DNA from 2 places in the Microbacterium croceum genome. Region 1 is predicted to be linked to the other one. Evidence: riboswitches for the same ligand, from Rfam matches in the RefSeq annotation. Region 1 holds a riboswitch; the other holds the start of a gene.
The links. Region 1 has a riboswitch for thiamine pyrophosphate ahead of thiM (hydroxyethylthiazole kinase). Riboswitches for the same ligand answer to the same signal wherever they lie in the genome.
Positions count from the first base shown of each region.

Region 2: linked by a shared signal. The riboswitch ahead of KZC51_RS00840 (ECF transporter S component) and the one ahead of thiM (hydroxyethylthiazole kinase) in region 1 are both predicted to bind thiamine pyrophosphate.

Region 1 covers NZ_JAHWXN010000002.1:15,124-20,473, forward strand. Annotated here, with positions in the region: gene KZC51_RS14095 (bifunctional hydroxymethylpyrimidine kinase/phosphomethylpyrimidine kinase) at 1-1,414, opposite strand, end outside; gene thiM (hydroxyethylthiazole kinase) at 1,411-2,259, opposite strand; TPP riboswitch at 2,250-2,343, opposite strand; gene KZC51_RS14105 (NAD-dependent epimerase/dehydratase family protein) at 2,371-3,342, opposite strand; gene KZC51_RS14110 (ribonuclease FAU-1 family protein) at 3,405-4,124, opposite strand; gene pheT (phenylalanine--tRNA ligase subunit beta) at 4,191-5,350, opposite strand, start outside.
Region 2 covers NZ_JAHWXN010000001.1:188,295-193,644, reverse strand. Annotated here, with positions in the region: gene KZC51_RS00850 (ABC transporter ATP-binding protein) at 1-488, shown strand, start outside; gene KZC51_RS17795 (D-alanyl-D-alanine carboxypeptidase family protein) at 680-2,305, opposite strand; TPP riboswitch at 2,387-2,498, shown strand; gene KZC51_RS00840 (ECF transporter S component) at 2,489-3,145, shown strand; gene KZC51_RS00835 (ABC transporter ATP-binding protein) at 3,148-4,599, shown strand; gene KZC51_RS00830 (energy-coupling factor transporter transmembrane component T family protein) at 4,596-5,350, shown strand, end outside.

The sequences.
Region 1 (5,350 bases):
GTCCGTGTCCCCCACCCACCGCGAGCGCGCTGCTCTCACGGAGCGACTCCCGCAACCAGGAGCGTGCGTGCGCGACGGCCGCAACGGAATCCAGTCCCCGCGCGAGCAGGGTGGCGATCGCGGAGGACAGCGAGCATCCGGTGCCGTGCGTGTTCATGGTGTCGATGCGCGCACCGGCGAAATGCTGCCGGACGCCTGCTGCCGCGTCGATGAGGGCATCCGGCGCCTCCTCGGCGTCGAGGTGTCCGCCCTTGACGAGCACCGCCGCCCCGATCTGCGCGGAGAACGCATCGGCGGCGGCGAGCGCATCCGCCCAGTCGACGATCTCCCGCCCCACGAGCACCGCGAGTTCGGCGAGGTTCGGCGTGATCACGTGGGCACGTACGAGAAGCTCCCGCAGCGCCGATTCCGCCGCGGTGTCCAGGAGCCGATCCCCGCTGGTGGCGACCATGACCGGATCGACAACGACGATCGGGGGACGGACCACGTCCAGCCACGCGGTCACGGTGCGCACGACGTCGGCATCGGCGAGCATGCCGATCTTGACCGCGTCGATCGCGATGTCATCCGACAAGGCGTCGAGCTGCTGCTGCAGGAAGTCGGACGGTGGCACGTGGATCGCGCGCACTCCCCTGGTGTTCTGCGCAGTCAGAGCCGCGATCGCCGCCATGCCGTATCCGCCGTTCGCGGCGATGGACTTGAGATCGGCCTGGATGCCGGCGCCGCCGGAGGGATCGCTGCCGGCGATCGTGAGCACGCGGGGCACCGAGGCCGCCTGCCAGCGCCGACGGAACTCCCTCGCCGCGGCAGCCGGAGCCTCGGCCGCGCACAGCGCCGACACGACCGCGATCCCGACCGCCCCCGCCGCACGCAGCGGTTCGATGTCATCGATCCCGACGCCGCCGATCGCGACGCAGGGCAGGGGGCTGGCCTCCGCGAACTCCCGGAACCCCTGGATGCCGAGGGCCGGCGGGTGGTCCGGTTTGGTGAGCGTCGGACGGATGACTCCGACGCCGAGATAGTCGATCGTGCCGACCGGGAGCGCGCGGACCGCGTCGAGGTGCTCCGGGGCGTTCGCCGTGAGCCCGATCAGGGCATCGGGGCCCAGCTCCTGGCGCGCCCGCAGCACCGAGGCATCACCCTGCCCGAGGTGCACGCCGTCGACTCTGCCTCCCTGAGCCCGCGCCGCCACCGCCGCGTCGAGGCGGTCGTTCACCACGAGCAGCGCGCGACCGTCGATCGCGGCTGAGAGCGCGAGCAGCTGCTCCACGACCTCACGGTCCGACGCATGCTTCTCGCGGAGCTGCACGATGCGCACGCCCCCGTCGACCGCCTGGCGGACGGTCTCGATCACACCGCGTTCGCCGCACAAGGCGGCGTCGGTGACAAGGTAGAGCGACAGGTCCGCGTTCATCGGCTGCTCTCCTCGATGCGGGCCGCGGCCACCAGGTGCTCCGGCTGCAGGCCGGCAAGGGCATCGAGCAGAGCGACGGCGAAGCTGCCCGGGCCGCCGGACGCCGCTGCAGCGCGCTCCGCCGCGATCGTGTACACGAGCGTGGCGGCCGCGACAGCGCCGAGCGCGGAGATCCCGGTCGCGCGGGCGGCCCCGAGGAAGGCCGCCATCACGGCGCCGAGCGCACAGCCCCCACCGGTGACGAGCGTGAGCTGCGGATCGCCGTTCGCGATGCGGATCACGCGCTCCCCGTCGGTGAGCAGATCGACCGGACCGGAGACGGCGACCACGCTGCCGTACCGGTCGGCCAGTGCGGCGGCCGCCTCAGCGGCGTCATCCGTGCTGTCGGTGGCATCCACGCCACGACCGCCGCCGCTGAGTCCGGCGAGCGCGAGGATCTCCGAGGCATTGCCGCGGACGGCGGTGGGACGCAGCGCCACGAGTTCCTGCGCCAGAGCGGTGCGCACCGGCAGCGCGCCGATCGCGACCGGATCGAGCACCCAGGGAGTACCCGCGGTCGAGGCCCCCTCGGCGGCCTCCCGACTCGCGGCCCGCTGCTCCGGCGTGGGCGTGCCGAGATTGACGAGCATGCCGGAGGCGATACCGGCGAACATGCCGCTCTCCCCCACGATGTCGACCATCGCGGGAGCGGCCCCCGTGGCGAGGAGCACGTTCGCGGTGAAGCCGGTGACGACCGCATTCGTGATGCAGTGCGTCAGGGGCGGAGTCGCTCGCACGCGCTCGAGCAGGGTCACCGCCTCGGACACGACGGTGGAATCGGACGATGGACGCAGACGATCGCTCAATGCGACATCCCTTCGCTAGTACGAACTAGATCAGGTTCGACGGGTCTGTTCTCAGCCGCGGTCGCGGCACCCCGTGTCACTGATCGCAGTCTAGCGAAGCGAGGATGTCGCTCAGAGGAGCTCGGCCAGCAGTGCGCGCTCGTCTTCTCGCGTGAGACCCGCGCGCCGCTCGCGGTCGACGCCGCGCGCGATCTCATCGGCGACCACGCGGGCGATCGTGTCGTCGATCGGCCGCAGCACTCCCCCTGTCCGATGGAACGCCGCGTTCGATCGCGTCATGAACCCGGTCATGTCGGCGGGCAGCCACAGCGGCAGCGACCTCTCCCCCGCCCAGTACGCGACGCCGTGATCTGCGAGCCAGCCGGCCTCGCCGACGACAGTCTCACCACAGTGGCCGGCCGCGTTCCGGATGCAGAGGAGCACATCCCGCAGCGGATGCCGATCGCCGATCGCGTTCACCGCACCGCTGACCCCGGCCGACGATGCTGTGACCACGTACGCGGCGAGATCGTCGACGTCGATCACCTGCGTCGCACGGCCCTCGAGCGGTGGCAGGAGCACCCGATCGCTCCCGGCCCGCGCGAACGCCGCCGCCCAGTAGCCGAAGCGATCGCTGGGGTCGCCGTCACCGACGATCAACCCGGGGCGCACGATCAGCGCCCGGTCGCCCAGCGCGCGCACCTGCTGCTCGGCAGCGACCTTCTCTGCCGCATAGTCGTACTCATCACCGGGGGCGGCCGCCTCATGCACCGGGGCGGATTCATCGGCGCCCGGGGTCGCGTCATCCGCGTAGACAGACACCGACGAGATGTACGTCCATCGGCGCGCACGTGCTCCGAGCGCGGCCACGACGGCAGCGACGTGATCGGCCCGCGAGGAGACGTCGACCACGTGATCCCAGTCGCGCGCGAGGCGGTCGTACGCATCGGAGCGGTCACGGTCACCGCGCACGAGCGTCACACCCGGCGGCTCCGGCCGTTCGCCACGGGCCAGGCAGGTCACCGCGGCCCCGTCATCCGCCCAGAGGCGGGCGATCCGCCCGGAGAGCCAGCCGGTTCCCCCCAGGATCAGCACGTCTGTCATGCACCCATGACACCAGCATCCATGGCCGCGGGGAAGTTCTTCCGCTCAGAGCAGAGGCATCGTCACTCAGCGGTGGGAAGCTCGTCGATGCCGGCGAGCCGGGGAACGGTCCAGGTCGGATCCGGCCGCCAGTCGCGCCATTCGGCGTCGAACGGCCAGTCGCCCGCACGGAACGACGCGATGGCCGCATCCGCGTGGCGCTCGATCTGCGCGGCCTGTTCCGCGCTGAGACGCCCCTGTTCGATCGCGGCGACGACCTCGTCCTCATCTTTCAGGTGGATTCCCCCGTCTGCATCGATCTCCACATCGAGGATGTGATCGGACGTGTACGTGTCGTGATCGGTGCGCAGGTGCGCGTTCTCGAGGTTCACGTACCACCCGGCGAACTCCCATTCCGGACCGGTCACGTCGCTCCAGAACAGCCACACCGACCACGCGGCGCCTGCAGGGGCGATCCGCAGGATGCCGTTGCCCCACCACTCCTCTACGATGCGCGTGCGCGGTTCGAGCCAGCGGCGATCGAGCGGCACGCTGCGCACCCGCTGACCGTCCGGCGCGCCCTGGCCCTCCTGGAGGGTGCCCGCAGCCAGCCACGCGACGAGGCCGCGTTCGTCGTCGCGCACCACCCGCATCGGAGTGATCGTCGACGGCTCCCCCTGCTGCCAGCCCGGCTTGCGGTAGTGCCAGTCGATCTGTGCACCAGGCGCGAGGAACGGTCCCTCGCCCAACGGGCGCACGCCCTCGGGCACGGCCGCCGGGGTGCTCTGCGGGAGGATGCTCATCCCGTCACGCTACCCCGGCCGCCCTGCGCCGTCGGTGTGACTCCCTGGTCTGCGTGCGACTGCTGCTCAGTCCCGGATCGCCGCGCCGAAGCGCTCGGCTGCGACCGCGACGCCGGCGAGCTTCGCCTCGGTCGCCTCCGCTGCCGTCAACGTGCGATCGTCGGCGCGGAAGCGCAGGGCGAACGTCAGGCTCTTCGAGCCGGCGGGAACACCCTCGCCGCGGTAGTCGTCGACCAGACGCACGGACTCGAGCAGGGCGCCGGCGCCTTCCGCGAGCGCGGTGCGCACGTCACCGGCAGCCACATCGACCGGAAGCGTGAGCGATACGTCCTGCGTGGCTGCGGTGAAGGTCGACAACGACTCAGCCACCACACGACGTCCTGCCAGCGACAGGATCAGGTCGAGGTCGAGCTCGAGCACGATCGCGCGTCCCGGCAGATCCGCGTCGTCCGAGACCACGGGGTGCAGCTCGCCGACGTAGCCGACCTCGGCGCCGTCGACCTGCAGGGTTCCCGTGCGTCCGGGGTGCAGAGCGGCCCGCTGAGACTGCACGACGTCGATCTCGACACCGGCGGCGCTCGCGATGACCCGTGCGGCGTCGAGCGCCTCGGACAGACCCGCAGGCTCGGCCGGACGGCCGGGCTGTCGTGCCACGATGTTGCCTGCGAGCAGCAGAGCGAGGTGGCGGTGCTGCGGCGGGATCGAGGCGTTCAGCGCGGCGAGGGTCTCGTCAGAGGGCCGCACGCCCAGCGGCGGGACGTCGTCGGTACCGTAGGTCACGCCCGGCTCCGGCAGGAACACCGCGCCGCTCTCGAAGATCGCGAGATCCGTGAGCCCGCGAGCGATGTTGCGATGCGCCGTCTGCAGCAGGCCGGGCACCAGCGAACGACGAAGGAACGGCGCCTGACCGTCGAGCGGGTTCGCCAGACGGATGCTGGGCAGATGCTCGCCGGACGCGGAGCCGTGCAGGTCGTTCTGCGCCTCGGTCGTGAACGGGAACGCCGGGGTCTCGACGAAGCCGGCGGCCGCGAGCGCGTCGGCGACCCGGCGGCGGCCCTGCTGCAGCGGCGTGAGGCCACGGCCGGACGGAGGCGTCGGCAGCACGGAGGGGATGCGGTCGAGTCCGTGGATGCGGGCGACCTCTTCGGCCAATGTCCACTTGTCGGTCAGGTCGGGGCGCCAGGTGGGCGGGATGACCGTCCACCCCTCATCAGCCTTCTCGACCT
Region 2 (5,350 bases), on a different contig from region 1:
GCCAGCTGATCACGATCGCACGGGCGTTCGTCGCGAAGCCGTCGATCCTCATCCTCGACGAGGCCACGTCGGCGGTCGACACCCGCACCGAGCTGCTGCTCCAGAAGGCGATGGCTGCTCTGCGCGAGGGGCGCACCTCGTTCGTGATCGCGCACCGGCTGTCGACCATCCGCGACGCCGACCTCATCCTGGTGATGGAGCACGGTGACATCGTCGAGAAGGGCACGCATGACGAGCTCATCGCGGCTCAGGGCGCCTACTGGCGGCTCTACCAGTCGCAGTTCGAGCAGGCCGCGACCGACATCGACGCGGAAGATGCCCTCACCGGATCGACGCCCGTCGTCGTCAGCGGCGAGGCCGACGATGCGACGGCGGCGGCCGTGGTCGGCGCCTCCGTGGGCGCGCAGGTGCCCGCCGCCGAAGTGGCGGCCGCTGAGGCCGTGGTCGAGAAGCCCTCCGCGGATGGCTCGGATCGCAGCAGCGCTTGAGAGCAGTGCCTGACCATGGCACGTGAGCGCGCGTGCCAGACAGAGGGGGCCCGCCTGGAACATCCAGGCGGGCCCCCTCGCGGTCTGCCGGTGGCGCTGGTGAGGTGCGGGTGCTCGCGGGGCCTGCGGGGCCTGCGGGGCCTGCGGGCTCAGCCGCGCGGGCCGCGCGGGCCGCGGTGTGGCCTGCGGAGTCAGTTCCGGGCGGTGTCGAGACCCAGCAACTCGATCGGATGGGTCAGTCGCCACCAGGGGCTCGGGCCCTCGATGTCATCGGCGAGCACCAAGGGCGTGGTGGTCGAGTTGAGCGGTCCCGCCGTGGTGAGGGTACCGATCTGTTCCCCGGCGCCCCACTCCGAGTTCAGCGCGAAGTCAGGAGTAGCCTGCGCCGCTGCGCCGTTCCAGAGGATGACGTCAGCATCGGCATCGGTGATCACATCGATCCTCTCGCCCCACACCGTGCGGACTTCGCCGACGGCGGTGCCCTGAGGGACGGCGGGTGCCTGAGCCTGCAAGGCGGCCTCGGTCTCGGCGAACAGGCTGCGTGTCGCGGCGAGGCGTTGCGCGTCGTCGTCTTGCGTGAGCACGGCGGCGAAGAGATGAACGGTCGTGTCGCCGACGGTGATGTCCTTGGCGGTCAGCAGATTCCATCCGACCAGGGTGCCGGTCTTGATCCCGACCACGCCGGGGTCGACGAGCATCCCGTTCGTGTTCTCGACAGTGCCGGCTCCGGGAAGGTCCACCGACTTCGTCCCGACGATCTGGGCGAAGACCGGGTTCTTCATCGCATACTCACCCAGGGCGACGAGAGCCTCCGGTGTGGAGACGTTGCGTTCGTCGAATCCGGACGGCGTCACGACGGTGATGCCGGAGAGCCCGCGGTCGCGCAGCCAGACCGTCGCGGCCTCGGCGAAAGCCCGATCGGATCCCCAGATCTCCGATGCGAGACGGTCGATGTAGTTGTTCGCTGACCCCAGCAACGTCCCCTGGAGAAGCTGATACTCGGTGAGCACTCCGCCGACCGGGACGTCGAGCGCGGACTGGTCGGACTGCCGGTACGACCAGTAGTCGAGGCTGTCGCGGTAGGTGAAGGAGAACTCCGGGCCTTGCTCCCCCAGAGCCAGCGGCATCCGGTCGAGCACCATCAGGCTGCTGACGACTTTGGTGATGCTGGCGATGCTCACCGGGTCGGCCATCGAGGCCGACGTCGCCATCCCGCCGATTCCCACGGCGGCGCTGCCCTGCGCCGGCCAACTCACTGCTGCTGCCGGGGCTGGCACCGTGGCGAACTCCACGGACTCCACTGTCGGCGCGACCTCGTGCAATGGCCACATCAGAGCGCCTCCCACGTAGGTCGCGAGGAGACCGGCCAGCACGCCCAGCGGTACCAGCAGTCCAGGGCGTGCGATCGCCGGACGGAGCTTCGCCCCGCGCATCAGTGCGACGCCGGGGTCGACGTCGGAGACCTGGTCGAAGGTCGGAGCCGGAGAGCTGCCGGCGACGGTCTCGGCGTCGACCCACGTCAGAGCTGTGGCGTGCGTCTCCTCATCGGCCCACCGCACGGCAGCGGGCCTCAGGGACTCGGGGCTTTCCGCTCCGTCGGCGGGGGAGTCTTCCGCGAGGGGTTCCGGAGGGATCACTGTCTCGTCGTCGCTCTCCACGGCTTCCGCCTCTTCCGGCGCCGCGGTCTCGGGCGCGACTGCCGGGGAATCGGGCGCGACTGCCGGGGTCTCGGGCGCGACTGCCGGGGAATCGTCGCCGGCGGTGGCGTCGCCGGGGGCAGCTGTGTCGGTGGCCTCGGCAGGATCAGAAGCGGTCACTTGCCTAAGCTACCGAATTCATCGACCGATTCGCGGCCGCGCAACCGGGAGACACGGCCCTGCACGACTGGGTAGGATCGGAGACACAACCACGGGAGTCCGGCGAGCCGGGCTGAGAGGGAGCGAATCGCGCTTCGACCGTCGAACCTGATCTGGGTCATGCCAGCGCAGGGAGGAGTTCAGATGAGTACGTCCACGTCCACATCCGCACAGCAGTCATCCGCTGCCTCGAAGGATCTTCGTCGCGCCCCGGTCTGGCGCTGGCGCGTCGTCGACATCGTCGTCGCCGCGGTCCTCGGTGTCGCGATCGGCCTCGTCTTCTGGGGCTGGAACACGATCGGCTACGCCTGGTTCGGCGCGGCCGATGCGCTGACCCCCGGTCTCGGCGGCATCGCCGTCGGCATCTGGCTGCTCGGCGGCGTGGTGGGCGGTCTCGTGATCCGCAAGCCCGGCGCCGCCCTGGTGGTCGAGCTGGTCGCCGCGATCGTGTCGATGTTGATCGGTAACGTCTGGGGCATCTCGACGGTTCTCTCCGGGCTCGTGCAGGGACTGGGCGCGGAGATCATCTTCGCGCTGTTCTTGTACCGCCGTTTCGGCATCGCGGTCGCAGCGCTCGCGGGTGTCGGCGCTGCCGTCGCCGCCTGGGTGTTCGAGCTGTTCTATGGAAGCTCACCGAACATTCTGAAGTCCCTCGAGTTCAACACGATCTACCTGGTCAGCGTCGTGGTGTCGGGTGCGATCCTGGCCGGTGTCGTCGGTTGGTTGCTCGTGCGCGCCCTCGCGGTCACCGGTGCCCTCAGCCGCTTCGCCGCCGGGCGAGAGCACGTGCGCGAGGTCTGAGCGTGACCTTCGCCGCCCCGGCCCGCGTGCAGGCTGCGGGCTGGGGGTGGCGTTACGCCGGGCGCAAGCGGCCGGCGGTCGCCGACGTGAGCTTCACGATCGAGCCGGGCGAGAGGGTGCTGCTGCTCGGTGCCTCCGGCGCGGGCAAGTCCACGCTGCTCGCAGGCCTCGCGGGTGTGCTCGGCGACGACGACGAAGGCGAGCGCACCGGTTCGCTCCGCGTGGATGGCGCCGCGCCCGAGTCCCGTCGAGGACAGGTGGGTCTGGTGCTGCAGGATCCGGATGCCGGGATCGTGCTGTCGAAGGTCGGCGACGACGTGGCATTCGGGTGTGAGAACCTCGGCGTCCCCGCATCCGACATCCCCGTCCGCGTGGCCGAGGCGCTGGACGCCGTCGGGCTCGATGTGCCGCTGCAGCGACCGACCAAGGCGCTGTCGGGCGGACAGAAGCAACGGCTGGTACTGGCCGGCGTGCTGGCGATGCGCCCCGGCCTGCTACTGCTCGACGAGCCGACCGCGAACCTCGACCCCGAGGGTGTGCGCGAGGTGCGCGCGAGTGTGGAACGGGCCGTCTCCGCGAGCGGGGCGACGCTGATCGTGGTGGAGCATCGCACCCCCATCTGGGTCGATCTGATGACGCGGGTCATCGTGCTCGCCGCCGACGGTGGTCTGCTCGCGGACGGTGCGCCCGAGCGGGTGTTCGCCGAGCACGGCGCCGTGCTGGCGGATGCCGGAGTCTGGGTGCCCGACCGGGGCATCGACCTTCCCGTGCTCGAACAGGTGGCAGCATCCGATGTGCTCACGGCATCCGGTCTCGCGGTCGCGCGCGAACCGCGCGTCGTGGTGCAGTCGGGGCTCGAGCTGCACGTGCCGCGTGCCAACGCGACGGTGATCACCGGGCCCAACGGTGCGGGCAAGTCCACGCTGGCGCTGACTCTCGCTGGTCTCATCCCCGAGCAGGCGGGGGAGGTGCGCGCCGCCCCCGAGCTCGCAGGGCGTCGCGGAGTGCGTCCGATCCGCTGGACATCGCGCGAACTGCTCACCCGCATCGGCATGGTGTTCCAGGAGCCGGAGCATCAGTTCCTCGCGCAGACCCTGCGGGATGAGCTCGCGGTCTGTCCGCGCGCGCTCGGCTGGGACCAGACGCGCACCGATGCCGTCGTCGACGAGCTGCTGGAGCGGTTGGGGCTCGCCCCGCTCGCCCTCGCCAACCCGTTCACCCTTTCGGGCGGTCAGAAACGAAGGCTGTCGGTGGCGACCGTGCTCGCGGGAGCACCGGAGGTGATCGTGCTCGACGAGCCGACGTTCGGGCAGGACCGACGCGGCTGGATCTCGCTCGTCGCGCTGCTGCAGGAGGAGATCGCACGTGGTCGATCGGTCATCGCGGTCACTCATGATGACGCCGTGGTCCGGCACCTGGGCGGGCATCGCATCGAGCTGGCGGCGGCCTCATGACCATCGCCGAGAGTACGCGGACCGTCTGGCTCGACGGCGTGAACCCCGTGACCAAGCTGGTGCTCGCGGTGCTGCTGTCGGTGCCGCTGTTCGCGTCGATCGACGTCACGAGCGCTCTGGCCGCGATCGCACTGCAGCTGCTCTGCCTCCCGCTGACCGGGCTGCGGTTGCGCACGGTGCTGAAACGGCTGCTGCCGATCGTGATCTTCGCGCCGATCGCCGGTATCAGCATGCTGCTCTACGCCGAGCCGGCCGGGCACATCTACTTCACGTTCGGGTTCGCGACCATCAGCGACGATTCGATCACGCTGGCGATCGCGGTCAGCCTGCGTGTGATCGCGCTCGGGTTGCCCACGATCCTGCTGTTCGGCGGTACCGACCCCACCCAGCTCGCGGATGCCCTCGCTCAGGTCGCGAAGCTGCCGAGCCGCTTCGTGCTCGGCATCCTCGCCGGCACCCGGATGCTGGGACTCTTCCTCGATGACTGGCGCACCATGAGCCTGGCGCGCCGAGCGCGCGGCGTGGGCGACCGCGGGGTGCTGCGCCGGTTCTTCTCGATGGCGTTCGTGCTGCTGGTGTTCGCGGTGCGCCGCGGCTCGAAGCTGGCGCTGGCGATGGAGGCGCGCGGCTTCGGCTCCGGCATCCCGCGCACGTGGTCGCGGCCGTCGCGACTGCATCCGCGCGACGCCGTCGCCCTGCTCGGGGGAGTCGCGATCATGGGGCTCGCGCTCACGGCCGCGATCGTCGTGGG